4 regions of the Kitasatospora sp. NBC_00039 genome follow, and region 3 is predicted to be linked to each of the others. Evidence: riboswitches for the same ligand, from Rfam matches in the RefSeq annotation. Region 3 holds a riboswitch; each other region holds the start of a gene.
The links. A riboswitch is a leader RNA that binds a small molecule or an ion and turns the genes downstream of it on or off. The one in region 3 is predicted to bind cyclic di-AMP.

Region 1 (3,597 bases), 180 kb from region 3:
GAAGGCACTGATCGCCAGCGCCAGGAGCGCGAGGGGCATGAGGGAACCGCTTTCCGGAGCAAACAGAGAACGTTGCGTATGCAACTACCAGCGTCGACAATACGGCCGCTCGGCAGATAGTTGCAAGCGCGGCCTATACCCGCTTGCACACTCACCCCGAAGTCGCCCCGCCCACCTTGCCCCCATCCGGCAAACTCATTAGGTTAGGCTCACCTAACTAACTCGGAGGTCGTCATGAGCCCCAGCCCCACCGACGTCGAGGTGTCCGAGCCCACCGCCGCCGAACGGGTCTGCAGCCTGCTCGGCGCCACCTCCTCGGTGGTGGTCCGCGCCTGCGGCGAGCATCACGACCTCGACACCCCGGTCGCGGTGCACGGCTCCCGGCTGCGCCTGAGCGCACCGCTCGACTCGCCGCTCACCCTCGCCGTGACCCGCGAACCGGACGGTCTCGCCGTCGTCCTGGACCTCACCGACATCGCCCCGGTCGCCGTGCGCGACCGGGTCCGCGGCCGCCTCACCCTGGCCGGCCGGCTCCGCCTCGCCCACCTCGCCGACGACGGCATCAGCGTCCACCTCCGCCTGGACGTCGCCCACGCCGTCCTCGCCACCCCGCACGGCACCAGTGCCCTCACCGGCGCCGATCTCGCCCTCGCCGTGCCCGACCCGCTCGCCCCGTACGAGGCCGGCCTGCTCACCCACCTCGCCGACGACCACCGCGACGCGCTCGCCGTGCTCACCCGGCTCATCGACCCCCGACTCCTCGCCGGCCGCCCGGAGATCCGCCCCCTCGCGCTCGACCGGTACGGCCTGGTGCTCCGCCTCGCCCACCCGAACGGCCACCGCGACGTCCGCCTGGTCTTCCCCGAACCGGCCCGCGACGCCGACGAGTTCGGCCACCGGCTGCACCAGCTGCTGACCGCCGCCCACAGCGGACTGCCCGCCCGCCGGTTCTGACCGGGCGGGCGGGCGGGCAGCGCGAACCGACGTACGGGCCGACCCGGGCCCCCGGCACCGGGCCGGAAGCCGGACCCGCCACCGAACGCCACCGGACCGCCACCCGGCCGAGAACCGAGGCGTGAAGCGCGTCGAGAACCCGGTCGAGACCCGAGGCGGCGAAAACCGAGGCGGCGAAAACCGGGTCGAGCATCGGCACAGGAAGCTCCCCGGAAAACGACAACGGCCGGCCCGGCCCGCGAAGTAGCTTCGCGAGCCGGGCCGGCCTGGGCGTGTCCCGCGCCCGTTGTTCCGCCGGTGGTGCGGCGATCACCCGGTCGAGCGGTCACCCGACATGACCATCCCGGGAGGTCGTACGCCCCGCACCCTGCGGTGGTCTCTGCCCGAAGGTCAGATGGAGACGCCGTGCGCCCGCAGGTAGGCGATCGGGTCGATGTCCGAGCCGTACTCCGAGCCGGTGCGGATCTCGAAGTGCAGGTGCGGGCCGGTCACGTTGCCGGTCGCACCGGAGAGGCCGATCTGCTGGCCGGCGGTGACGGTCTGACCGATCTTCACGCCGATCGAGGACAGGTGCGCGTACTGGGCGTACTTGCCGTCGGCGAGCTTGATCTCGACCTCGTTGCCGTAGGCGCCGCCGTTGCCGGCCTTCACCACGGTGCCGGCCGCGATGGCGCGCAGCGGGGTGCCGGTGGAGGCGACGAAGTCGGCACCGGTGTGGTGGCCGGAGGCCCACATCGAGCCGGCCACGCCGTAGGCGGTGCCGAGCTTCGGGTTGGCGACGGGGGCGACGTAGCCGGAGGTGCTGGCCACCGCGGCCGGGGCCGGGGTGGTGGCCGGGGCAGCCGGCTTGGCGGCAGCGGGCGCCGGCTTGACGGCCGGGGCCTGCGCGGGCTTGGCGGCCTGGACCGGCTTCGGGGCGGCGGCCGGCTTCGCCGAGTCCTGCGAGGCGGGCTTGGCGGGGGCGGCCGGCTTGGCGGGGGCGGCCGGCTTGGCGGCCTCGGCGGCGGCCGGAGCGGCGGCGGCCTTGGCGCCCAGCGCGAGCTTCTGGCCCGGGAAGATCAGGTTCGGGTTGGAGCCGACGACCGAGCGGTTGTGGTCGTACAGCGCCTGCCAGCCACCGTCGACGTGCTTGGCGTTGGCGATCTTCGACAGGGTGTCCCCGCCGACGACCTTGTAGCTCTCCTCGACCGGGGCGGCGGCCGGCTTGGCGGCCTCGGCGGCGGCCGGAGCAGCGGCGGCCGGAGCAGCGGCGGCCGGGGCGGCGTCGACGCTGGTGGCGCCGGTCCAGGTGCTGGTCTGCGCGGGCTTCGCGGCCGGGGCGGTGTGGGCCTGGGCGCTGATGGTGGTCACCAGCGGAAGGGCGAACGCGGCGCCGGTGACGGCGGTGGCGATACCGATGCGGGCGGCGCGGGGCAGGGCGATACGACGAGCCTGTGCGGGCATGTGGGAATTTCCTCTCCGACGCCTGCGAGGTGAGCTGTCGGGTTCGGGCTGGAGTTGCCCGGCCGCATGCGCGACTTCACCCCAAGCCGGACCGTGAATTCCGGTCCGGCGACTTACCTTTGGGTCCCCCGCTCCTGCCGTACAGAGTTCAGTTCGTACCACCGGGCAGCGGCAGGACTAGGCGTTCCACCCGGTGGCCACCCGGGCCAACGCCGGGCGGTCGCTGAACTAAAGCCCATCCGATCGGGTGAAGCAATGTCGATCTCTTGAACGGGCAACAAAAGCCGGGATGACGGTGACACTCCGAATGATCGGCTGCACAGTACGTGCACAATCGATTCACCGCGCGCCACTGATCCACGACGCTCCGCCGATTTCGGTGTCCGTCCGCATGCGATCACCTACGGAAAGCCATTCACCGACACACCCCCGGTGACCCTTGTCACGTCGGCCCCCCGGGGCGGACGATCGGGCCGTGACCAACTCCGAGGCCGGCACCCTGCGCCTGGGCACCGCGCAGGGCCGCTGGGTACTACTGGCGACGGTGCTCGGCTCCAGCATGGCGATGCTCGACGGCACGGTCGTGAACGTCGCCCTGCCCCGGATCGGCACCGATCTCGGGGCCCCGCTCGCCGCGCTGCAGTGGACTCTGAACGCCTATCTGCTCACCCTGGCCGGGCTGATCCTGCTCGGCGGCGCGCTCGGGGACCGCTACGGCCGGCGCCGGGTCTTCCTGCTCGGCGTCATCTGGTTCGCCGTCGCCTCGGCGGCCTGCGCCGCCGCGCCCACCATCGACGTGCTGATCGCCGCCCGCGCGGTCCAGGGCGTCGGCGGGGCGCTGCTCACCCCCGGCTCGCTGGCGATGCTTCAGGCCGTCTACCACCCGGACGACCGCTCGACGGCGGTCGGCCTCTGGTCGGGCCTGGGCGGGGTGTCGGCCGCGGTCGGCCCCTTCCTCGGCGGCTGGCTGGTGGACGGCCCCGGCTGGCGGTGGATCTTCCTGCTGAACATCCCGCTGGCCGCGGTGGTCGTGGCCGTGGCGTCCCGGCACGTGCCGGAGAGCCGGGACGAGAGCGCGACCGGCCGGTTCGACGTGCTCGGCGCGGCGCTGGCCGCGCTGGCCCTCGGCTCCGTCACCTACGCCCTGACCGCGGCCGGCGACGGGCTGACCCCCGGGGTCTGGCTGACCGGCGCGGCCGG
Region 2 (3,597 bases), 4.6 Mb from region 3:
TCCGAGGCCTGCTCGGCCTCGTCGTAGAGCTGCTCGACCTGCGTCTTGACGTCCGTGCGGCTGGAGGGCGTGTCCGGCGGGCCCGGCGCGGCCTGGGCGGTGCCGTCACCGGCCATGCCGAGCACGGTGGTGGCCGCCGCTGTCAGCACCAGCGCACGGGCGAGCGCGTGCGCTCCTGACAGCGGGGAACGGCGGTGCACGGCCATGCGACGGTGGCTCCAATCCTGCGGCCCGGCCCCGCCGCCGCACCGGGGGCGGGCGGCTCGTGAGCGGGAGTCCGGTGGCAGACGTTAGCGAGTCCGGGCGATCGAGTCCAAACCCCTCCCAACCCAAATATTTGACCCTCAATCGGACATCTGCCCGAGCCGCCGGAAAAGCCGCAGGCCCGGCCTCCCACGAGGGGAGGCCGGGCCTGTCGGGGCCGATGCGGATCAGACGCGCACGATGGCGGAGATCGGCAGCATGGTGGCGGTCTCGTACCGGACCACCGCGCCGGGCTTCGGCGCGTGGATGACCTGGCCGCCGCCCACGTACAGGGCGACGTGGCTGGCGTCGGCACGGTAGATGATCAGGTCGCCGGGCTGGGCGTTGGCGATGTTGGTGCCGACGTTGGTCCCGTAACCGGCCTGCTGCTGCGAGGTGCGCGGCAGCGAGACGCCCGCCTGCGCATAGGCCCAGCCGGTGAGGCCGGAGCAGTCGAAGGAGCTCGGGCCGGTGGCGCCGTAGACGTACGGCGAACCGAGCTTGCTCTCCGCGGCGGCGATCGCGGCGGCGGCGCGCGAGCCGTTGGCGGCCGGCGCGGCGGGCTTGGCGGCGGCCGGCGCCGAGGACGACGCACCGAGGTCGGTGCGGCTGTTGTCGCGGGAGGCGCGGTCGGCGTCGGCCTTGGCCTTCGCCTCGGCCTTGGCGGCGTCCGCCTTGGCCTTCGCCTCGGCGGCGGCCTTCTCCTCGGCCGCGCGCAGCGCCTGGCGCTCCTGCTCGGTCAGCGTGTTGAGCAGGTCCTGGGCCTTGGCCAGCTTGCCCTGGACCTCCTCCTTGGAGGCCTTCAGCTGCTGGGTGGTGGTCTCCAGCTCGCCGAGCTTGGCCTGGGCCTCGTTGCGGTCCTGGTCGAGCTTGCGCTGCTGCTCCTGGAGGTCCTTCAGCGCACCGGACTGGGTGCTGCTGGCCTGGGTCAGCGCACCAGCCTGGTTCAGGAAGTTGTCCGGGCTGGACGAGAGCATCAGCTGGACGGTCGACGATATGCCGCCGTTGCGGTACTGCTCGCCGGCGATCTCGGCGAGGCCGCCCTGGGCCTCGGTCACCGAGGCCTGCTGACGGGCCACCTGGTCCTGGAGCTCGCCGACCTGCTTCTGCAGCTCCTGCTGCTTGGCCTGGGCGCCGTTGTACTTCTCGGTCGCCTGCTCGGCCTGCTCGTTGAGCTGGTCGACCTGCTCCTTGACCTGGTCCTTGGTCGGCGTCGGGTCGGCGTGGGCGCCGGACTGCGCAGAGAGGGCGACGGCAGCGGCGGCGACACCGGTCAGGATCGAGACCCGGGCGCGGCCGGCAGGCTTGGGACGACGATGGGACGCCACGAAGGCGGACTCCTTCTTCCAACGCCCGCCTACCGGGTGAGCTGACGGGTTCGGGCCGGAAGCGTGCCCTACGACGCCTCACCGGCCGTTCCAGCGGCCGACCTGGCGCCGATTCACCCCGGAGGAACATGGTTCCCCGGCTCCGCTCCACAGCGCCCCCGACTGCTGGGCTCCCCGTCGGACCGGTCTGCGACCCGTCCCGCTGCTTCACGAACTCGGCGGTAAACCCCCGCCGCCACCCAGGCTGGGTGATCGACTGTGCGGTGGTTCGAGGCACGACCCTAGTAACAGAACCGTGATCCGTTCAAATCCTTGTCAGAAAAAAGACGGAAGAATACCCAAGTTCATTTGTGAATATGACCGGGTGTGACCAGCAACCTACGCGGAGCTGATCATTTCTCACATACGGCCGGGAACGCCGACGCCACCCCCGCTCGGAGGTGGCGCGGATCACAGGGCCGGATCCCGGCCCCTGGGCGTGTCGGTCCGTCAGACCCGGCGGATGGTGTTGATCTTCATCGCGTCGGCCTTCATCACCTTCACCACATCGCCGGTGTGCGGCGCGTGCACCACCATGCCGTTGCCGATGTACATCCCGACGTGGCTGCGGTCGTCGCGGTAGATGATCAGGTCACCCGGCTGGGCCTCGGCGAGCGAGGGCACCCGCGAGCCGTAGTTGGCCTGCGCCTGCGAGGTGCGCGGCAGCGAGACGCCGGCCTTCCCGTACGCCCAGACCATCAGGCCGGAGCAGTCGAAGCTGTTCGGCCCGGTGGCGCTCCAGACGTACGGCGAGCCCTGCTTGCTCATCGCGTTGGAGACGGCCGCCCCGGCGAGACCGGAGGCCTGCGGCAGGCTGCCGAGGTCGGCACGCTCGCTACCGCGCGAGGCCCGGTCGTCCTGCTGCTGGGCGGCCTTCAGCGCGGCCCGGTCCGCCGCACTCAGCGAGTTCAGCAGGTCCTGGGCCTCCTTCAGCTTCTTGTTGACCTCGGCCTTGGACTGGTTCAGGTCCTTGGTCGTGGTGTCCAGCGAGGCGAGGATCGCGGCGGCCTCGGTCTTCTGCTGGTCCAGCCGGCGCTGCTGGTCCTGGAGGCCCTTGAGCGCGTCGGCCTGGCTGGAGCTGGCCTGCTGCACGCTGGAGGCCTTGTCCAGGTAGCCGGACGGGTCGGAGGAGAGCATCAGCTGCACGGACGGGTCGATGCCACCGGTGCGGTACTGCTCGCCGGCCACCGCGGCCAGCCCGCCCTGAAGCTGGGTCATCTGGTCCTGGCCGCGCGCCACCTGGTCCTGGAGCTGGTCGGCCTGCTTGCGGAGCTGGTCGGCCCGCTCCTTGGCGCCGTTGTACTTCTCGGTCGCCTGCTCGGCCTCCTCCTGGAGCTGGTCGATCTGCGCCTTCACGTCCTCCTTCTTGGGGGACGGGGTCGGCGCGGCGTGGGCGGCGACCTGGGCGGAGAGGGCGACCGCGGTCGCCGCGGCAGCGGTGAGCACGGAGACCCGCGCGCGGCTCGGCTGCTTGGGACGGCGGTGGGAGGCCAAGTGACCGGCTCCTTCTTTTTACGGACTCACCCAATCGAGTGAGAATCCGGAAAATAGGTTTGACGCCAGACCCTAGTGAAGATCCAGGCTTTGCGCCACTCCCCCGTTGGCGTGAACTCCGCCCCGCCGCCATGACTTCACGAGATCGCCACAGCATCGCAAGCCCGGCTCTGACCAGGCGTCACCCCGTCCGGTGGGGCCCGGGACAGCCTACGGCCGGGCCAGCCGGTTCAGCAGCAGCACCGAGGCGACAGGGCGCGCACCAGCCTTGCGCACGCCCTCCGCAACCTCCCGGTCGGTGGAGACCACGACCACCGGCCGGCCCTGGGGCTCGGCCCGCACCAGGCGTCTGATCAGCTCGTCCGCCGTCTCCCCGGTCCGGCTGAACCGCACCCGGACCCCGCGCGGCGGCGCCATGATCACCGGTACGTCCAGGTCCTGGCCGTCGAACACACAGGTGACCTCCGCCTGGGTGCGCTGCGCCAGCATCGCC
Region 3 (3,597 bases):
CGGCCGACACCCGCGGGTGGGCGTACTTCAGCGGTGCCCCCAGGGTGACGGTGGATCCGCTGACGGACCGGACGGGGACGAGGTCGTAGCGGGTGGAGAAGCCGTCCTCGTCCGGCGGGCCGGTCGGGGTGACGGCGAGTTCGTCGCCGGGCTGCCAACCGGCGGGCGGGGCGGCCAGGGTGACGCTGGTGTCGCCGGCCCGCAGCTCGCCGGCGGCGCGGACCCAGGCCGTCCTGGCGGCGCCGTCCAGCCGCAGGTACCCGGCGCCGGTGACCCAGAGGCCGACGTCGGTGTCGACCACCTTCATGCCGTCGCCCTGGAACCGCTTCTCGTCGACGGCCGGGAAGCGCAGGGTGTGCACGGCGGCGCCGTCGGGGGCGAGGGCGAGGATGCCGCGGACCTCCACGTTGCCCGCCGAGGCGAGGGTGACGGTGCGGTCGGCGGCGAAGGTGAGCGTGCCCGACGGCTCGACCAGCAGCGAGGCAACGGTGGCGTCGGTGTCGAGCAGCACCTTGTCGGTGATCCGGACGGCGCTCTGCGGGCCTGGTGTCCTGCCGCCCCAGCCGGCCGGGTCGGACCAGCGGCGGCCGCCCTGGTCGACGGTGGGCACCGCGGCGGGCTGCCCGGGTGCGGCGGGGGTGCCGTCCGGGGTGCCGGCGGGAGGCGGCGCCCCGTGGTCCATCCCTGCCGCGTCCGGGTCCGTCCCCACCGTGCCCGGGCCCGTCCCGTCCGGGTGCGTCCCCGCCGCCTCCGGGCCGCCCAGCGAGCGGCGCAGGATCTCCTCGCCGCTGACCGCCGCGAACACCGTGCCGACGGCGAGCCAGCGCAGCATCGTCCGGCGGCGCACGGGAGTTCGGGGGCCAGCGGGCGGGATGTCCGGTCTGCGCCGTTTTGCCCCGCGGTACACCCGGCGACGCTCTTCCGCCGGCCGACCGGCGTCCGGCTCCTCGTCCATGGCCATCGTTGCGTAGCCCTCCCCCAGACGGCCGCGTCAGTCCTGACCCTCTGAAGCATAGGCAGTTGCGTTGACCCCGACGGGCGTTGCGCGAAAACGGTCATTTCTGATCATGATGGACAGCCATACGGCGCGCGTTCCGCAAACCGTGACGAGCATCACACATGTTTGCGGTTTGAACTTAAGTCTGCTTAACGTGCTCCCCGTTCGTGGCCACACGGACCCAGCTCATCCGCAACGCCGAGTCCTGCCGTCGGGTGCGCTGGCAGCGCAGAAACGCACCACGGCAGGAGCGGGGGAACCACAGGTAAGTCGCCCCGGACCGGTCCGCGTACCGGTTCAGGGCTAGGGGTGAAGCCGCGTCCACAGCGCGGCCGGGCAACTCCAGCCCGAATCCGACAGCTCACCTCGCAGGCGTGGGAGAGGACCGCATCTTCATGCTGCCCACCAACGGCACCCGCCTGTCCGGCCGTACCCGTCGCGCGATCGCCACCCTCGGCGTCGTCGGCATCGGCCTCACCGTCCCCTGCCTGACCACCGGCACCGCCTCCGCCGCCTCCGTCGCCACCTGGGACAAGGTCGCCCAGTGCGAGAGCACCGGCAACTGGAGCATCAACACCGGCAACGGCTTCTACGGCGGCCTCCAGTTCACCAACAGCACCTGGGCCGCGTTCGGTGGCACCGCGTACGCGGCCCGCGCCGACCTCGCCACCAAGGACCAGCAGATCGCGATCGCCGAGAAGGTGCTCGCCGTCCAGGGCCCCGGCGCCTGGCCCGTCTGCTCCGTCCAGGCCGGTCTGACCAAGGGCGGCACCCCCGCCGCCGTCGACACCACCACCGCCGCCAAGCCCGCCGCGCAGACCCCGGCCCCGGCCGCCAAGCCGGCCGCCCAGGCGCAGCCCCAGGCCGCCGCCAAGCCGGCCGCGCCGAAGGCCGACCAGGCCCCGGCCTCCACCGACTCCGCCAAGCCGCAGGGCGGCCACAACTGGTCGCAGAAGTGGCAGGACAAGGCCGCCTCCAACGACTACACCGTGGTCGCCGGCGACTGGCTCGCCTCGATCGCCGACAAGAACCACGTCCAGGGCGGCTGGGAGCGGCTGTACGAGCTCAACCGCTCCACCCTGACCGACGGCCCGCACGTCATCTACCCGGGCCAGCACCTGACCTTCGGTGACCGCGCCAAGGACCAGGCCTCGGACGAGTCCGGCAAGAACTTCGACTGGTTCAACCGCTCCTCCGGCAACTCCGGCCAGGCCGCCGCCGGCACCACCGCCGCCAAGCCGGCCGCGCAGGCCCCGGCCGCGCAGGCCCCGGCCGCCCAGGCCGGCACCCAGGCGCCCGCGCAGGCCGCCACCGGCAGCATGGCCGCCGCGGTCGCCTTCGCCGAGTCGAAGGTCGGTCAGGCGTACGTCTACGGCGGCACCGGCAACGGCGGCTGGGACTGCTCCGGCCTGACCCAGGCCGCGCTGCGCGCCGCGGGCATCTCCGTGCCGCGCGTCGCCGCCGACCAGGCCGCCGCCTCCACCCACGTCTCGCTGGACGCCCTCAAGCCGGGCGACCTGCTGTTCTGGTCCAACAACGGCCAGGACTCCGGCGTGTACCACGTCGCGCTCTACATCGGCGACGGCAAGTACGTCGAGGCCGCCAACCCGAGCTCGGGCGTGCGCACCCAGACCATCGCCAACTGGGCCCCGGACTTCGCCGGCCGGGTCTGACCCGCAGGTGCGGCTCCCGAGCCGCACCGGTACGCCGCAGCCCCCGGGGAGAGTCCGGTCGCTCCTCCCCGGGGGCTGCGCCGTGTCCGACCGTTCCCGCCGGGCGTGCGACGCGAATCGTCGGACACGCCCCGGGCCTGCCCGCCGACGGCGGCGAGCGGGGTGGCGAAGACCGTGGTGGAATCGGCGCGCAGCGGGCATGCTGCTGCTTCGCACCCGAGAAGGAGTCTCCATGGCCCAGATCACCGTCACGCTCGACGCCAATCTCGCCATCGACGTGATGATGCTCGCCGGTACCAAGAACCCGCAGGACGCCGTCGAGCTGGTCCTGCGCGACTACCTGGCCCGGGGCCGGCGCACGGAGACCCGGACCGGCGACGCCGCCGACGACCGGCGGGTGAGCCCGGACCGCCCGATCGCCCAGGACGGCTGAACAACGCAACGACCGGGGCCCGGAGAGCAATCCGCTCTCCGGGCCCCGGTCGTTGTCCTTCAGCGGGCGCCGGCGCCCGTGGAGCCGCGCATCACCAGCTCCGGCTGGAACATGAACTCCCCGCGCTGGGCGGCGTCCCCGCCCACCTCCTCCAGCAGGGCGTCGACGGCCGCGGTGGCCATCGCCTCGACCGGCTGGCGGATGGTGGTCAGCGGCGGCTCGGTGAACGCTATCAACGGCGAGTCGTCGAAGCCGACCACCGAGACGTCGTGCGGCACCAGGAGCCCGCGCTGGCGCACCGCGCGGATCGCGCCGAGCGCCATCATGTCGCTGCCGCAGACGATCGCCGTGCAGCCCTTGTCGAGCAGCGCGCCGGCCGCCGCATGCCCGCCCTCCACGCTGAACAGCGTGTGGTGGACGAGCGCCTCGGCCTCCTCCTGCGTCTTGCCGAGCACCTCGCGCATGGCCGCCGTGAAGCCCTCGATCTTCCGCAG
Region 4 (3,597 bases), 2.3 Mb from region 3:
TCGTGCGCGCGAACCAGCGTGCGCGCGGCCTTGTGCGCGTGGTCGAGCCGCTGACGGCGCACCTTGCGGTGCAGGGCGACCACCCGTTGGACGACCTTCCGACGCCGACTGCTACGGCGCTTGCACCGGGACAGAGCCTGCTGGGCGGCTTCCAGCTTCCCGGCGGCGGCACGACCGTGACGCGGATTGGGCACGAAGCCGGAATTCGAGTCGGCGAGGAAATGGGCTGCACCCAGGTCGATACCGACCACGCTGTCCGTCGGGGGGCAGCGGCTCTGGCCGGTCCTGTTCGGCGGTCAGCAGCACCATCCCAGCCCACCCCCCTCGGTCAATACAGCCACCGCGCCACACGGCACTGACATTCCGTAGTGCCACTGCCACGCTGCGCACGCGTGGGCGGCGGATGGTCAGCCCCCCGGCGTCAAAGGTCAGAATTCCCTGCGAAAATCAGGAGGTGGAAGAAGAAGACCTGCGGCTCGCCCCGCGCACCAAGGCCGCCGACCTGCTCGCCTGGGCGGAGGCCGAGGGCCGCGCGCCGGTGGCCGAACCCCCGCTGCGGGCGGTGCTGGCGCTGCTGGAGCTGGGCGAGAGCAGGATGCACGACGGCTGGCCGGAGCTGACCTCGGGCGCCGTGGAACAGCTGCTGTACGAGCGGCTCCACCTGTACGTCCAGCCCGCGCCGGAGCAGGACCCTCTGGCGTACGGCGAGGCGGTGAGGCTGCTGATCGATCACCAGCGGGCGACGAAGCGGCTCAACGCCAAGCGGCAGGAGCGGCTGCACGCGGAGGCCGAGTGGCAGGGCGAGGTGGCGGCCGGGCTGCTGCGCCGGGCCGACCTGGTGACCTGGCCCCGGCTGTACACGGTGCTGCTGTGCGCGCACGACGTGGACGTCGCCGACGAGGCGGCGGTGCGGGAGTGGCTGGCGGCGTTCCGGGAGCTGGCGGAGGAGGACCGGCGGGCCGCGTTCGAGGCGCTGGCGGCGGCCGGGTGGCTGGACGAGCTGGACGAGGACGGCTGGGGCGCGGCCCGGGTGCTCTCGGTCGGGATGGCCACGGACGGTGCCCGGCTGCTGCTGGAGCAGGGCCTGATGCGGCGCAGCTACCGCAATCTGGCGGAGCTGACGGCGCTGGGGCGCCCGATGCCGGACGAGCTGGCCGGGGACTTCGGGGCGTTCGAGGAGGCGGCGGCCGAGGCGGCGCTGGACCTGATCGGCGAGTGGACGGTGCCGGGGCTTCCGCGGCTGCTGGTGGCGGAGTTCCCGGACCTCGCGCCGGAGCCGGGCCAGGAGGAGATCGACGCCTACCTGGCGCAGCTGCCGGCGGAGTGAGACGCGAAAGGGCGCCCCGGACCGGGGGCGCCCTTTCCTCGCGGTGCGTCAGGTGGTGCGGTGTCCCAGGCGGTGCGGTGTCCCAGGCGGTGCGATGCCTCAGGCGGTGTGGCGCCTCAGGGGACGCGGTGCCTCAGGGGGTGATGCCGCGCTGCTCGAACCAGGTCTCCGGGTCGACCGGGGCGCCGCCGCCGGGGCGCACCTCCAGGTGCAGGTGCGGGCCGGTGACGTTTCCGGTGGCGCCGACCTTGCCGAGCTGCTGGCCGGGGACGACCTTGCCGGAGCCCTTGATGATCGAGGAGAGGTGGCAGTACCAGATCTCGGTGCCGTCGGGCAGCGTCTCGACGATCCGGTATCCGTAGGAGCCGGCCCAGCCGGCCGAGGTGACGGTGCCCTGGCCGACCGCGTAGACGGGGGTGCCGGTGTCCGCGGCGAAGTCCAGGCCGGTGTGCAGGTGGGCCCAGTACGAGGCGCTCTGGCCGTAGTGGGCGGAGAGGTTGTAGTCGCGCACCGGCAGGTTGATGGCGGCGAGCTTGGCCTTCTCGGCCTCCTCGGCGGCCCGCTTGGCCTCCTGCTGCTGCGCGGCACGCTTGGCCTCGGCCTCCTTGGCGGCCTCGAGCCGGGCGGTCTCATCGGCGGCGGTGCGCTGGCTGTCGGCCTGCTGCTGGATCCGGGCGGCGAGCGCGAGGCCGGGGTCGGCGGCGAGGGCGACCGGGGTCTCGTCGGGGGCCTCGACGGCGGGCGCGGCGGCCGGGGTCGCGGAGGCGAAGCCGGTGGCGCCCAGGGTGGCGGCGACGGCGGTGACGCCGAGCAGTGGCGCGGTCCCACGGGTCTGACGCGGCATCCGGTGCCGGTTGGCCTCGGCGGCCTGCGGGGCGGCCTCGTCGGAGGGCCCGCCGTACTCGCCGGGGTGGGCGGGCGGCCACGGGTGGTCGAGCAGCTGGGTGCCGGCGGGGGAGCCGGGCAGGTGTGCCGGAGAGTGCGTCGACGCCACGGAGGCGCGCTCCTTTCCTTCCTTCGCGCCTACCGGGTTAGCTGACGGGTTCGGAGCAGGAAGGTCTCCTACGGCTGGGCCTGGGCCCGGCCGATTCACCCCAAGGAACGTGGTTCCCCGGCTCCCTGACCTGCCCGGAGGCCGGTCGGTGGGATTAGGCGACGGCGCACGGTGCCGTCTGGGTACGGCGTTGCGGACCGCGCTGCGTTATCAAACGTTAATCCTAGGAGCCCCTGATTCCAAGCCATCCGTCCGGGGCAGCAGGACATGGTCCGGAACACTACGTGATCTGATGGGCGTTTTGGGGGGTTTGACGACAACTGACACTACCGAACGTGATTGGACGTCAACGAACGACCCCCCACCTGAGTACTTCTACTCATGTGCGGCCCGGTCGGACGCGGCCATCCTGGCGCCATGAACGCACCGATGCAGTCCCGCACCACGGCCGCGTACTACATCCAGGCCGTGCTCTCCTTCGCGCTCTCCGGCACCACCCTCGCGGTCGGGATCGCCTACCTCCCGGTGGGCGGCTGGACCCGGGCCTTCCTCGGGATCGGCCTGCTCTACACCGTCACCTCCTCGTTCACCCTGGCCAAGGTGATCCGCGACAAGCAGGAGACCAACGAGATCGTCACCCGGGTGGACCAGGCCCGGCTGGAGAAGCTGCTGGCCGAGCACGACCCGTTCAAGGTGGAGGGGGTCTGACGCCCTGCGGCCATCCGCCCTTCGGACAAGGCCGCCGGCGACCACTTGACGGCTAAGGCTATTAGCCTTAGCTTTATGGCTATCGGCACACCCGCCGATGACCGTCCCGGCGGACCGAGGAGGCCCCATGTCCGGCACCACCGCCCCCACCACCCAGTACCTCGACGTCCCCGGCGGCCGGCTCGCCTACGACGACACCGAGCAGGGCGACGGCGCCCCCGTCGTCCTGCTCCCCGGGATGCTCGACAGCCGGGCCGCCTACCGCCACCTGCGCCCGCTGCTGGTCGCCGCCGGCCACCGGGTGATCACGATGGACCTGCGCGGCTTCGGCGAGTCCTCGATCGCCTGGGACGACTACTCGCCGGCCGCGATCGCCACCGACGTCCTCGCCCTGCTCGACCACCTCGGCATCGAGCGCGCCGTCCTCGCCGGCAACTCGTACACCGGCGCCACCGTGGTCAAGGCCGCCGGGGACGCACCCGAGCGGGTCGCCGGGATCGTCCTGCTGGACGCCTTCGTCGAGAACCTGCCGCCGAACGCCCTGCAGCGCGCGACATTCGCCGTGATG

Region 1: another riboswitch for cyclic di-AMP. It lies ahead of OG286_RS07335 (peptidoglycan DD-metalloendopeptidase family protein); the one in region 3 lies ahead of OG286_RS08115 (transglycosylase family protein).
Region 2: another riboswitch for cyclic di-AMP. It lies ahead of OG286_RS28260 (NlpC/P60 family protein); the one in region 3 lies ahead of OG286_RS08115 (transglycosylase family protein).
Region 4: another riboswitch for cyclic di-AMP. It lies ahead of OG286_RS18255 (M23 family metallopeptidase); the one in region 3 lies ahead of OG286_RS08115 (transglycosylase family protein).

What each region holds. Positions count from the first base shown of each region.
Region 1 is NZ_CP108289.1:1,612,276-1,615,872, forward strand. It holds gene OG286_RS07325 (MFS transporter) at 1-39, opposite strand, end outside; gene OG286_RS07330 (DUF2470 domain-containing protein) at 235-954, shown strand; gene OG286_RS07335 (peptidoglycan DD-metalloendopeptidase family protein) at 1,345-2,397, opposite strand; cyclic di-AMP (ydaO/yuaA leader) riboswitch at 2,402-2,561, opposite strand; gene OG286_RS07340 (MFS transporter) at 2,873-3,597, shown strand, end outside.
Region 2 is NZ_CP108289.1:6,354,398-6,357,994, reverse strand. It holds gene OG286_RS28265 (NlpC/P60 family protein) at 1-206, opposite strand, end outside; gene OG286_RS28260 (NlpC/P60 family protein) at 432-1,571, opposite strand; cyclic di-AMP (ydaO/yuaA leader) riboswitch at 1,582-1,736, opposite strand; gene OG286_RS28255 (NlpC/P60 family protein) at 2,061-3,104, opposite strand; gene OG286_RS28250 (NYN domain-containing protein) at 3,315-3,597, opposite strand, start outside.
Region 3 is NZ_CP108289.1:1,791,049-1,794,645, forward strand. It holds gene OG286_RS08110 (hypothetical protein) at 1-847, opposite strand, end outside; cyclic di-AMP (ydaO/yuaA leader) riboswitch at 1,225-1,385, shown strand; gene OG286_RS08115 (transglycosylase family protein) at 1,372-2,670, shown strand; gene OG286_RS08120 (hypothetical protein) at 2,903-3,103, shown strand; gene OG286_RS08125 (LacI family DNA-binding transcriptional regulator) at 3,163-3,597, opposite strand, start outside.
Region 4 is NZ_CP108289.1:4,134,705-4,138,301, forward strand. It holds partial or broken gene OG286_RS18245 (transposase) at 1-251, opposite strand, end outside; gene OG286_RS18250 (hypothetical protein) at 455-1,327, shown strand; gene OG286_RS18255 (M23 family metallopeptidase) at 1,461-2,321, opposite strand; cyclic di-AMP (ydaO/yuaA leader) riboswitch at 2,334-2,492, opposite strand; gene OG286_RS18260 (YiaA/YiaB family inner membrane protein) at 2,739-3,029, shown strand; gene OG286_RS18265 (alpha/beta fold hydrolase) at 3,157-3,597, shown strand, end outside.